Regions from separate parts of the Ruegeria profundi genome, predicted to be linked through region 3. Evidence: riboswitches for the same ligand, from Rfam matches in the RefSeq annotation. Region 3 holds a riboswitch; each other region holds the start of a gene.
What was found. Region 3 has a riboswitch for cobalamin ahead of LCM21_RS08270 (aromatic ring-hydroxylating oxygenase subunit alpha). Riboswitches for the same ligand answer to the same signal wherever they lie in the genome.

Region 1 (4,405 bases), on a different contig from region 3:
AGATCAGATTGTCCGGGCGCGACTGGCGCAAAAGATGAATTTCCTGTTCGATGGGATTGCGTCATCCGTGGTCCCCGAGGACGATGCGCTTAACACATATCTCGCGGAAAATGCCGCGCGGTTTACGGTGCCGGCGCAGATTGCATTCGATCAGATTTTTCTTGGCGCTCAACCAGTATCGGATGAGATCGACAGGGCATTTTCCGAACTGCAAGCAGGTGAGGATTGGCCTGAGATCGGCCTGAGATCTTTGATGCCAAGCTCTTTACCACTGTCAGCTTCAAGTGCCATCGATGGCACGTTCGGTCAGGGATTTTCAAACACGCTGTTTATGTTGGAGCCGCGCGAGTGGGTTGGTCCGATCCAATCTGGTTATGGGCAGCACCTTGTCAGGATTACCGAAACACGGCCACAAGTCCTGCCGCCTTTGAATGAGATTCGAGAAGAAGTTTTGGCTGCATGGCGCCGCGACACAGCGCAGGAACTGGCTGAGGCGCAGTATGAAAGCCTTGCCGCGCAATACCGCATTCAAACACCGGACCCTCAGGAATGAAGGGGCTGCTTGGTTTGATGCTGACGATATGGCTGGTCTGCCTGCCTAAAACCGGCCATGCGCATGCCCTTGACCCCGGATATCTGGACCTGAAACAGCTTGCGCCCGGTTCATGGCAGGTGTTTTGGCGCATACCAGATGTAAATGGGCAACCGATGCAGATCGACGCCATTCTGCCTTCGTCCTGCACTCCGGCGCAGGGCCCGCAGCCCTTTTTCGACACAGCCGCTTGGGTTTCTTCGTGGATCGCCGCGTGCAACACCCAAATCGCCGGTCAGGCTGTGACTATTCAGGGCCTGGAACGGCAGCGCAACGACGTTTTGTTGCGGTATCAACCCCTGGACGCCACGGCTGCAACATTGCGATTTACGCCTGAGACGACTGTTCTGAACCTGCCAGAAGATGCATCCACCTCATCCGTTTTCGTAAGTTACTTCTGGCTTGGCTTCGAGCATATCCTGGAAGGTTTGGACCACCTCCTGTTCGTTTTCGCCCTGTTTGTTCTGGTGCGTGATCCATGGCGCTTGATCGGGGCTGTGACAGCTTTTACCGTGGCGCATTCGATTACGCTGGCGCTGGCCACGCTTGGTGTGTTGCACGTTCCGTCCGCCCCGGTCGAGGCCGTGATCGCCCTTTCAATCGTGTTTATGGCGCTGGAAATCCTCAAACATAAAGACGGCGAAGTCAGGTTGTCCGAGCAATTTCCCTGGATTGTCTGCTTTTGTTTCGGCCTTTTGCACGGGCTTGGCTTTGCCGGCGCCCTGACCGAGATTGGCCTGCCTCCCGGGGATATTCCGACCGCTCTTGTGGCCTTTAATTTGGGGGTCGAAGCGGGCCAGCTTGTTTTTGTTACGAGCCTTTCACTTGGGCTATTCCTATGGCGCCATGTGATACGCCCTGTTCCATCAGGTTCGGATTCCATTGCAAGGTCGATCACTGGCTACGCCATCGGGTGTGTGTCGCTTTTCTGGCTTGTCCAGCGTGTGAATGGTTTTTAAAGATGGCACTCTGGATTGTGGGAAATGCGGGGCTGCGGCGTGTCTGATACTCCGACTCCAACGAAGAAATTAACACGAAGTGCATACTACATATTGACAACACCTTACTTCCATACCCAATATGGAGTTGCTTCGGTGATTTCGATTCCGGTCGAAAACTAAGAGGGAAACCGGTGAAATTCCGGCGCTGCCCCCGCAACTGTAAGCGGAAAGTTCGGCTGAACACGCCACTGAAACGGTGTTTTTGGGAAGGCCAGCCTGAACGTTGATCCGCGAGCCAGGAGACCTGCCGCAAGCAAGAACGATAACCACGAACGGAGGGTTCGGGGGCGTGCGCAGGGAAGGTCTGCGCGATGGCGTCCTCGGCTTTTGACGAAAAGGACAGAGGACAGATGAGCATTACCGTGTATTCAAAACCCGCATGCGTGCAATGTACCGCCACCACCCGCGCGCTGGATGCAAAAGGTATTACATATGACGTGGTTGACCTGACGCAGGATGACAGCGCCATGACCCACGTGACCGAGCTGGGATATCGTCAAGCTCCTGTTGTTGTCGCCGGAAACGATCACTGGTCCGGGTTTCGGCCTGACATGATCGCTCAGCTGGCCTGATCCGTGGCGGCGCCGAGCCCGGCGCTGGTCTATTTTTCATCAAATTCGGGAAATACCCATCGCTTTGTCACGCGACTGGGCCTGCCTGCTTTGCGCATTCCGATGCAGATGGACCAGATGCCACGCCCCATGTATCCGTATGTTCTGATCTGCCCTACTTATGCCGATGGCGAAGGGCGCGGCGCTGTGCCGAAACAGGTCATTCAGTTCCTGAACGATCCGGACAGGCGCGCCAGGATCGCTGGGGTTATCGGCGCCGGGAACCGAAATTTCGGTGCGACCTATGCCCTCGCCGGTCGCATCATCGCCCAGAAATGCAACGTGCCACTGCTGTATTCCTTTGAGCTGGCCGGCACCGAAACCGACATCGCCCGCGTGCGCGCAGGGCTTGAGAAACTAGGGAGACACCTATGCTCGACAGCAGCCTAAACGAGCAGGACTATCACGCGCTGAACGCGATGCTGAACCTCTATGACGGTGAGGGGAAAATCCGGTTCGATGCGGACCGCATGGCCGCGCGGCAGTATTTTCTGCAGCATGTGAACCAGAATACTGTTTTCTTTCACTCGCTGGACGAAAAGCTGGGGTATCTTGTCACTGAAGGTTATTATGAAGAAGCCGTTCTGGATCAGTATTCCAAGAATTTCATGCGCAAAATCTGGGATGCGGCCTATGCCAAGAAATTCCGCTTTCCGACCTTTCTGGGCGCGTTCAAATATTACACGTCATACACGCTGAAGACCCGTGACGGGCAGCGTTTTTTAGAGCGTTACGAAGACCGTGTTGTGATGACCGCACTGGCACTGGCCCGTGGGGATGAGGCGTTGGCCATGTCCTTCATGGAAGAGATTTTGGATGGCCGGTTCCAACCCGCGACCCCAACCTTTCTGAATGCAGGCAAGGCCTCGCGCGGGGAGTTGATTTCATGCTTCCTGTTGCGGCTTGAGGACAATATGGAAAGCATCGGGCGCGGCATCAACTCAGCCCTGCAACTGTCAAAACGCGGCGGCGGAGTGGCGCTGCTGCTGACCAACATCCGCGAACATGGTGCGCCGATCAAAGGGATCGAAAACCAATCCTCGGGCGTGATCCCGGTGATGAAATTGCTGGAGGACAGCTTTTCCTACGCCAACCAGCTGGGTGCCCGACAAGGTGCCGGGGCGGTCTATCTGAACGCCCACCACCCCGACATCATGCGGTTCCTCGACACCAAGCGCGAAAACGCGGATGAGAAAATCCGTATCAAAACGCTGTCTCTGGGCGTAGTGATCCCCGATATCACCTTTGAGTTGGCGAAGAAGAACGCAGATATGTACCTGTTCTCACCGCATGATGTGGAAAAGGTCTATAGTGTTCCGTTCTCGGAAATCTCGGTCTCCGAGAAGTATCACGAGATGGTCGATGACAAGCGCATCCGCAAATCCAAGGTTAATGCGCGCGAATTCTTCCAGACTATTGCCGAGATTCAGTTCGAATCCGGCTACCCCTACGTGATGTTCGAAGACACGGTGAACCGGATGAACCCCATCGCGGGCCGGATCAACATGTCGAACCTGTGCTCCGAGATTTTGCAGGTGAATGAGGCATCGGAATTTAACGATGACCTCAGCTATGCGCATCTGGGCACGGATATTTCCTGCAACCTCGGTTCGCTGAACATCGCCAGGGCGATGGACGGTGGTGATCTAGGGCGTACCGTTGGGGCCGCGATCCGGGCGCTGACCGCGGTGTCCGAGATGTCGGCGATCGACTCGGTTCCCTCGGTCCGCCGGGGCAATGACGAAAGCCATGCCATCGGTCTGGGGCAGATGAACCTGCACGGGTTTCTTGCGCGCGAACATATCCACTATGGCAGTACGGAAGGCATTGAATTTACGTCTGTTTACTTTGCCGCTGTGGCCTATCACGCGATCCGTACCTCCTGCGATCTGGCGCAAGAGCGGGGCGCGCCGTTCAAGGGGTTCGAGGAGTCAGATTATGCCTCGGGTATCTTCTTTGACAAATACACCAATCGTGACTGGTTGCCGGAAAGCGACAGGGTGAAGGCTCTGTTCGATGGCATGACCCTGCCCACACGCGGCGATTGGGCCAAACTAAAAGCCGACGTGATGAAGCACGGGCTTTATAACCGCAACCTGCAGGCGGTGCCGCCCACCGGGTCAATCAGCTATATCAACAACTCGACCTCTTCGATCCACCCCATTGTGTCAAAGATCGAAATTCGGAAAGAGGGCAAAATC
Region 2 (4,405 bases), 120 kb from region 3:
CCTGAAAGTTATCAGTTCAGTCCGGGAAGAACGTAGTCCGAGGAACCAAAAAACCACTGTGAAACGATGCGATATGACGCCGCATTGTTCCGTTTCGTGGGCGCGCCGTGCACTCTGTGGCCACTGTGAAGATGCAAAGATGACGGCAATCGGACGTTCGGTCGCGTTTAATCTGATTGCTAGCCGACCAGCGGAGTTTCAATACGCTAATCCGAAAGGCACAGCTTATTGCTGTCCAGATCCCGTACATATGCTGAAAATCGTGGGCCACGCAGTTTCGGCTCGCCCGCGCATGTCCCGCCTAACGCGATTGCAAGAGTGTAGAGCCTCTCGACCTCCTCGGGTGATCCCACGCTAAAGCCGACCATGGTGCCGTTGCCATTGGTGGCGGGCTGCTTGTCAAAAGGGATGGCGGCCGCAAAGGCAGAACCTTCGCCCAACCAATACGTCATCCTCTCACTGGGCGAGACGCGATTCATTCCGGAACGATCGAAAAGTCGGTCGTAGAACCGTGTCGCAGCGTCCATGTCATTCGTCCCGATAACGCAGTAGTTCATTTGCATTGTAAATTTCCTTTTTTAAGCGTGTCCGATTGTGTTTTTCGCTGTCGTCACTTGCCGGTCAGCTTGAAGAATTCGATCAATTGGCCGGTGGGATCAGTGATCTTGAGAAGGTGGATACCGGGCTCTTTGATTATTTCGGGTGCTGCGGCACCGGTTGCCACGACGCGGGATTGAAGCACTTCAAGATCGGCAGCTTGCAGATAGGGAACCGCGTCTGACCCAGGCTCAGCCCCGGGTGCGTACCGGTCCCGAGATACGATGACGAACCAACCGCCTTCGATGTCGAAAGCAACAAAATCGGGCAGTTCGATTGTCGGCGCACGGCTAAACAGATTGCGGTAGAAGGACTTAGACTGCTGCACGTTGTCACTTGGCACATAGGCACCCATGGCGGTTATCGCCGTGTCATTTGCACCATCTGTGGTTTGAGCGGCACCTGCGATTGGAATGAAAAGGGCAAGGGCTAGCGAAAGGGCTGATCTCATGATGGGGTTCCTTAATTGACATCGGTCGTGTCTCTACACCCCCTATGCTGACAGCGTGTTGTCAGCATAGTGTCAGTATTGGTGGTGTTGTCGAAAGGACCCCTTATGCGACGCGGTGACAGGCTGTTCGAAATCATCGAAATTCTGAGACGCGCGAAGGCGCCAATCTCGGCCCAGTCTATTGGGGCCGAATTGGGTGTCACAAAGCGTACGGTCTACCGGGATATGGCCGCTCTGATCGCGCAGGGTGTGCCAATCACCGGTGAAGCCGGTGTCGGCTACATCCTTGAGCCGGGTTTCCACATGCCGCCGCTGATGCTGACACCGGATGAGATCGAGGCGGTCATGCTCGGGGTCATGTGGGTCCAAACACGGGGGGAACCCGAACTGGCGGTGGCCGCAGAAAAGCTGATCGCCAAGTTGGAAACCGTTGCACCAGCCAAATACCGAACCTCGTTTCTAGAGCCAGTGGTCAGCGTTGCTCCGGTAGGCCAGCCGGAGGAGACGCTTGGGGCTGCATCCATCCGCCGGGCCATTCGGCACCGCAAGAAGATTTCTCTTGTTTATACAGATTTCACAGGTCGACATTCGCGCCGGGTGATCTGGCCAGTTCTTCTGGGCTATCGAGACACCAGCCGGATTATTGCCGCGTGGTGCGAACTGCGCGAGGGCTTTCGCTACTTCCGGACCGAGCGGATCGTCGAAGCGGAAGTTCTTGATACGCCAATCCCACGTCGCATGGATCTGTTGCGGGCCGAATGGCGCCAGGCTACGGACGCAGAACGCAAACGCTATGAGGACGGGATACGGGGCTAAGGTGCCCACTGCGGCAATCCGTGCCAATACGCCCAGCCCGTGCCTGGCTGCCTGACGCAAGCGGTTCTGGCCAAAATCACTCTACTCAGCCTCACGCCGCGCAAAAAAGAAGCCAACTGCCCTGTCCCAGCGGTATAATCTGCTTCTCATGTTGAAAAACCCTGACCGACCGAGTGATTTAAAGCGCATAAGGCGCGGTGGTTCCATGCGCGAGACGTGCCAAGAAGAATGGAATTCGGTACAGCCATCTGGCCAAATCCAAAGCTGTCCCCGCAACCGTAGGCGGAAAACCGTCCCGAGATCGTCCACTGGGCACAGACCTCGGAAAGATTTGGAAAGCGTTGACTTGCAAGTCAGTTGATCCCCGACCCTGCGGACAGCGCGTGGTGTGACCGCGCATGACACGTTTGGGGGCTTGTCGGATGCCCACGGTATGAACTTCCTTTCACCCGTCGGCCTCGATACCCAGGCAGAGCCTTCGGCACAAGACGTTGCAGTCCTGATTACTCAACTGAAAGCTGAAGGTTCGGCAGCACTGTTCGCAGAAAATATCATCGACCCGGCCCTGGTTCAGCAAATCTCGGAGGAAATGGCGCTCAAGATCGGTGGCCGCCTGTTCTCGGACGCACTGTTAATCGGGTCAGTCAGCTGAGCAACCCAACACGAGGTGGATTTTCACCATCAATTCGAAAAATCGCATTCATAGCAGTGGTATGAATGGGCCGTAGTTCGCATGGGATACTGTGCCGCATGACGGGCTGTCGCAGGGTGTCTTTTACCCTCAACAACCAACGCTAACTGTCTACCAAACGAACCACATACAGGTGTGAGATGGACACATTACTGCTGTCCCGAATTCAATTTGGGGCGAATATATCGTTTCATATTCTATTCCCGACGATCACGATCGCTTTGGGTTGGGTGCTGCTGTTTTTCAAGCTGCGCTTCAACGCAACCGGGGATGAGAAGTGGATGCAAGCCTATCGTTTTTGGGTCAAGGTCTTCGCTTTGTCCTTCGCGATGGGTGTCGTTTCCGGAATTACGATGTCTTTCCAATTCGGCACCAATTGGCCGGGCTTCATGGAGGCTGTCGGAAACATCGCAGGGCCGTTGCTGGCCTACGAAATTCTAACCGCGTTTTTCCTTGAGGCCGTGTTCCTTGGCATCATGCTGTTTGGCTTTTCAAAGGTGCCGAACTGGCTGCACACGACCGCAACTTTTCTTGTGGCGTTCGGTACCACCATGTCTGCGTTCTGGATTCTGGTTCTGAACAGCTGGATGCACACGCCCGCAGGGTTTGAGATGCGCGACGGCGTGGCCTTTGCGACAGATTGGTGGGCGATCATTTTTAACCCCTCGATGCCATACCGTTTGACCCATATGCTGTTGGCAAGTGGCCTTACAGTGGCGTTTTTGATCCTTGGCCTGTCAGCTTTTCGCTGGCTGGTCGGAGACCGTGGTTCGGACGTGCGTGCCACGTTTAAAACCGCGGCGTGGCTTGGCGCGCTGCTGATCCCTGTGCAAATCTACATGGGCGACCTGCACGGCCTGAACACACTGGAGTATCAGCCCCAGAAAGTGGCAGCCATGGAAGGCAATTGGGAGACCAAATCCAACGTCCCGTTGGTGTTGTTTGCTTTACCGGACGAGGAGTCGCGGGAAAACCACCATGAGGTCAGCATCCCGAACCTTGCCTCGATCATCCTGACGCACAAGGCCGATGGTGTTGTGCCGGGCCTGAACGATTTCGTGTCCGAGGATGGCACCGTTCTTCATCCGCCGGTTGCGCCTGTTTTCTGGTCATTCCGCGTTATGGTGGGCACAGGCATTACCATGCTTTTGCTCAGTTGGTCCGCGCTCTGGTTCATGCGGCGGGGCCGCGGGCCGGGTGGGGTGCCAAAGCTGATGCAGGTGGCGCTGGTGCCGATGGCCTTTTCAGGGTGGATTGCCACTCTGGCGGGTTGGTACACGACCGAAATTGGTCGCCAGCCGTGGCTTGTGCAGGGCGTGTTGACGACGGAACAGGCGGTGGCGGACGTTCCCGCCCCGATGGTGGGAACAACTTTGGCGGCATATCTGATGATTTATGCGCTGCTGCTGGCTGCTTATGTCGGAGTGTTGTTCTACCTGGCCCGTAAGGCGGCCAGAGTCGGCCTGTCGCAGCAAATTCAGGCTGCTTCGGCGCTCCGGGGCGTCAAAGCGGTACCGGCGGAGTAAGACGCGATGGAACTTTTTGGTGATCCAACCCACTGGCTGCCGCTCGCTTTTGCGGCACTCATGGGGGTGTCGATTCTGGTCTATGTCATATTGGACGGTTTCGACCTTGGCGTAGGGGTCCTGTTGCCCTTCGCCGATGACGCGGAGAAAGACCGGATGGTCGCCTCGATCGGGCCGTTCTGGGACGCTAACGAGACGTGGCTGGTTCTGGCTATCGGCATTCTGCTGGTGGCCTTTCCAGCCGCCCATGGGGTGATCCTGACGTCGCTTTACCTGCCAGTCGCCATCATGCTGATCGGTCTGATCCTAAGGGGCGTTGCGTTC
Region 3 (4,405 bases):
TACCAACGCGAGATTGCATCTCACGCTCGCCAGCATGAAAAGGCGATGTCATTTCAGTGGCTTGATCGTTCATGGCAGACCTCGTGTGTTGTGGGATTGAAGGCCAGTCGCGGGTGCGACTGACCTATGGCGTAGTGGGATCAGGCTGCGTTCAAGCCAACTGCGGTGCTTGGCATGGGGACAAATCCATCCAGCGCCTCGACATTGGCCAGAAGGCGAAGCACATTCGCGTAAGGTTCAAGCGATATGCCACCCTCGGGCGCATGAGCTGTGTAGCTGTAGATTGCAACATCCGCGATGGTTGGCGCATCGCCGACCAGCCAGTCGCGGCCCTCCAAGTGGTCATCCAGCTTTTTCAGAACATTAGCCGCAGTGGCATGGGTAAACTCCATGTTCAAAGGTGCGTTGAACACGTTGATCAGACGCGCGGCGGCAGGGCCGAACGCAATCTCACCCGCTGCGAGGGTCAGGAATTTCTGCACCTCGGCTTCACCGACAGGATCAGAAGGCAGGTAGGAAGGCGCATACTTCCGGGCCAGATAGACCAAAATGGCGTTGCTGTCGCTTACAACCACGTCGCCGTCTTGCAATACGGGCACCTGACCCGCCGGGTTGAGCGTCAAGAACGGCTCGCGCTTGTGCTCACCACCCGCAAGATCCACGTCGATAACGTCGTGTTTAATCCCGGCAAGGTTGGCGAACAGACGGACCCGGTGCGAGTGACCGGATAGAGGGAAGCTGTGAATTTGGATCGTTTCGGACATCTGGAAACTCTTTCTCTGATTGAGGGTTTGGGCTGTTGATCAGCATCTGTGCCCCAGACATAGTTTGCTTTCACTTGGGCGATAATATATCAATTTGGTGAATTACTATGAACGCAGTGTAGATAATGGATACGATTCAGGGCATGCGAGCCTTTGCGGCGGTGGCAGCACATTCGTCGTTTACAGAAGCCGCAAAACAGATCGGTATCAGCACCAAACTGACCAGCAAATATGTTGGCCAGTTGGAGGATCATCTGAATGCGCAGCTTTTCAACCGGACCACGCGAAGCGTCACCCTGACCGACACTGGGCGATCTTACTACGAACGCTGTCTGCCTCTGCTGGAGCAGTTCGATGAACTGGAAAGCCTTGTCCAGCAACGCCAGACAGAATTGGCGGGGCGCATACGGATTACTGCGCCGACGGGCTTTGGCTCGGCCGAATTGATTCATCTGTTAAAACCCTTTCAGACCGAGCATCCAAAGGTCTCGATTGAACTGCACCTGTCAGATCACCATGTTTCGATGGTTGAGGAAGGCTTCGATCTGGCCATTCGGTTCGGCGTTTTGAAGGAGTCGAACCTTGTCGCACGCAAGCTGACGGACATGCGGATTGTGTGCTGCGTATCACCCGAATACCTGACGCAGCACGGGACACCAAAAGAACCGGCCGCACTGGCAACCCATAATTGCCTGCTTCAGACCACCGGCAGTTTTTCTGACCACTGGGCGTTCAAAGCAAAAGGTCGAGAATACACGGTTCCGGTTTCGGGCAACTTCCGCGCAAACTCACCGCGTGCTGTTGCACATATGGCTGCGGATGGGCTGGGGATCGGGCGGATTCCGCTTTATACGGCGCAGTCCTTTTTGGACACAGGAAAACTGCAACTTCTGTTCGAAGAGCAAGAGGCTTTATCGCTGGGCCTTTACGCGGCCTACCCGCAAAACCGCCACCTGACCGCACGTATTCGTGCGTTGATCGACCACCTTGCGGCGCAGTTTCGCGGGGTTTGAAAACGGCGTTTCGATTACAAGCCTTCGCATCGGTACACAATTCGCACCGCAGGCAGACATTTTCACCAAGCAGTACACCGGCGTGTCTGTTTCAGAGCGGAAAATGTCGCAAGTATTTCAGCGCTGGATTAGGCTTGAAATAACTTACGGCCACGAGGTGCCGCCATTTGATTCTCAGGTGGCGGAGAATTGGGAAGCCGGTGCAAATCCGGCACTGCCCCCGCAACGGTAACGAAGGTCAGGCTCAGCAATCAACCACTGGGAGGAGGATCCCGGGAAGGTGCTGAAACCGGGCGCAAGCCCCTTCCAAGTCCGGAAACCAGCCTCTCTGATATGTCAAACTGCGGGTGGCGGTGGGGGCACGGGTTTCGGACGCGGTCCTCACGCGCCTCCGGACTGGTCCCTCTTGTCATCTGCCCAAGCAATGCCGCGGGGCGCGGCAGGAGAGCCAGAAGTGAACAGAATTCAAAGCCTGTTGGCGCGTCGAAATCCGGCATATGCCCTGGAACAGGCATTCTATACCGACCCCGAGATTTTTCGGACCGACCTTGAAACAATCCACTACAGCGACTGGCTGTTTGCCATTCCGGCATGTGAATTGGTCAAAGCAGGCGACTACGTCACATATAACGTCGGTGCCTATCGCGTGATCATCGTGCGCGGTGCTGACAATCAAATCCGGGCGTTTCATAACACCTGCCGTCATCGCGGATCGGTGATCTGCAAAGCGTCCAAGGGCAATGCACCCAAGCTGGTCTGCCCCTACCACCAGTGGACCTATGAGCTTGATGGCTCTTTGCTGTGGGCGCGGGACATGGGTGCTGATTTCGACCCCAAGCAGCATGGCTTAAAGACAGTGCACTGCCGCGAGCTGGCCGGTCTGGTCTATATTTGTCTGGCAGAGGACGCGCCGGACTTTGATACGTTCGCCAATATCGCAAGGGCCTATCTCGAGCCACATGACCTGGGCAATGCCAAGGTGGCTTTCGAAAGCTCTATAATCGAGAACGGGAACTGGAAGCTGGTTTGGGAGAACAACCGTGAGTGTTACCACTGCGGAGGGAACCACCCTGCGCTGTGCCGCACTTTCCCCGATGATCCGACCGTTACCGGCATCGAAGGGGGCACTCTGCCAACGCATTTGCAGACCCATTTCGACCGCTGCGAAGCCGCAGGGCTGCCGTCACAATTTTACCTGCACGAGGATGGGCAGTACCGTCTGGCCCGGGTGCCCCTGAAGGAAGGGGCCCAGAGTTACACGATGGATGGCAAATCCGCCGTGCGCCGCTGGTTGGGCCGATCACCCTTTGCCGATGCGGGATCGTTGTTGAAATTCCATTATCCGACCACGTGGAACCATTTTCTGGCGGACCATTCCATCGTTTTCCGCGTGACACCAATCAGCCCCACGGAAACCGAAGTCACGACAAAATGGCTTGTCCATAAGGATGCCGTCGAAGGCGTGGACTATGACCTGAAACGCCTGACCGAAGTTTGGGAAGCGACCAATGACGAAGACCGCCGGGTGGTTGAGGATAACCAGCAGGGTATCAACAGTCCGGCCTATGTGCCCGGACCCTATTCTGCGATACAGGAATCCGGCGTTTTGCAATTTGTCGATTGGTATTGCGCAACTCTGACGCGCCGATTGATCCCTGACGCTGTTGCTGCGGAGTGACGGTTATGGACGTTGTGACCTCGGCAACAGCCGTCTGGCAGGACAGTGAAAGTTTGGAATGCGTCTCGGTCGTGCCCGAAATGCCAAATACTGCCAGCTTTACATTTCGGGCCCCTTCTGGCGCCCTGTTCAGCTACGAGCCCGGGCAATTCCTGACGCTGGAAATTCCGGCACCGGGTCAGCCGGGCGGCGTTGTGCATCGCACCTATACAATCTCATCATCGCCTTCACGGCCCAGATCGATCACGATTACGGCCAAGGCGCAGTCCAACAGCATCGGCACGCGCTGGATGCTGGACAACCTGCAACCCGGCATGCGGATCAAAGCCATTGGCCCGGCAGGTTTGTTCACGAATGCCGAGAGTTCCTCCGGCAAATACCTGTTCATCTCGGCCGGTTCAGGCATCACACCCTTGATGTCGATGACAACCTGTATGTGGGATGAAGGGCGCGCGCTGGACGTTGTGTTCATCAATTGCGCCAAACGACCGTCAGAAATTATCTTTCGCCAGCGGTTAGAGCAAATGGCCAGCCGGACACATGGGCTGAACTTGAAATTTGTCGTCGAGGAACCCGACCCGTACCGCCCCTGGACCGGGTATCAAGGCCAGTTCAACCAACTGATGCTGGGCCTGATGGCACCGGACTATCTGGACCGTGAGGTGTATTGCTGCGGTCCCGAGCCCTTTATGCAAGCTGTGCGCGATGCGCTGGCCGGTCTGGGCTATGACATGGAAAACTACCACCAAGAGAGTTTCGGCGCACCCGTAGAGACCGAGGCGCAGCAACCGGAACTGGATGATGTTGTTCCCGACGACGACACCAGTGCCGAAATTCTTTTCGCAAGCTCCGGCGTCAAGGCGAAGGTGGCCGAAACCGATACGGTTCTGGTGGCTGCACGGTCTGTTGGTCTGAATATCCCATCAGGCTGTACGTTCGGCGTATGTGGA

Region 1: it holds a riboswitch for cobalamin, as region 3 does, so the genes downstream of both, nrdH (glutaredoxin-like protein NrdH) here and LCM21_RS08270 (aromatic ring-hydroxylating oxygenase subunit alpha) in region 3, are expected to answer to the same signal.
Region 2: it holds a riboswitch for cobalamin, as region 3 does, so the genes downstream of both, LCM21_RS07765 (metal ABC transporter solute-binding protein, Zn/Mn family) here and LCM21_RS08270 (aromatic ring-hydroxylating oxygenase subunit alpha) in region 3, are expected to answer to the same signal.

What each region holds. Positions count from the first base shown of each region.
Region 1 covers NZ_JAIUZS010000009.1:156,273-160,677, forward strand. Annotated here, with positions in the region: gene LCM21_RS18755 (peptidyl-prolyl cis-trans isomerase) at 1-553, shown strand, start outside; gene LCM21_RS18760 (HupE/UreJ family protein) at 550-1,551, shown strand; cobalamin riboswitch at 1,668-1,860, shown strand; gene nrdH (glutaredoxin-like protein NrdH) at 1,944-2,165, shown strand; gene nrdI (class Ib ribonucleoside-diphosphate reductase assembly flavoprotein NrdI) at 2,190-2,594, shown strand; gene nrdE (class 1b ribonucleoside-diphosphate reductase subunit alpha) at 2,576-4,405, shown strand, end outside.
Region 2 covers NZ_JAIUZS010000003.1:343,536-347,940, reverse strand. Annotated here, with positions in the region: gene LCM21_RS07780 (VOC family protein) at 207-563, opposite strand; gene LCM21_RS07775 (VOC family protein) at 611-1,048, opposite strand; gene LCM21_RS07770 (helix-turn-helix transcriptional regulator) at 1,154-1,864, shown strand; cobalamin riboswitch at 2,096-2,225, shown strand; gene LCM21_RS07765 (metal ABC transporter solute-binding protein, Zn/Mn family) at 2,253-2,516, shown strand; gene LCM21_RS07760 (cytochrome ubiquinol oxidase subunit I) at 2,696-4,081, shown strand; gene LCM21_RS07755 (cytochrome d ubiquinol oxidase subunit II) at 4,088-4,405, shown strand, end outside.
Region 3 covers NZ_JAIUZS010000003.1:462,855-467,259, forward strand. Annotated here, with positions in the region: gene LCM21_RS08255 (pyridoxamine 5'-phosphate oxidase family protein) at 1-73, opposite strand, end outside; gene LCM21_RS08260 (glutathione S-transferase family protein) at 141-764, opposite strand; gene LCM21_RS08265 (LysR family transcriptional regulator) at 890-1,777, shown strand; cobalamin riboswitch at 1,916-2,119, shown strand; gene LCM21_RS08270 (aromatic ring-hydroxylating oxygenase subunit alpha) at 2,202-3,455, shown strand; gene LCM21_RS08275 (FAD-binding oxidoreductase) at 3,461-4,405, shown strand, end outside.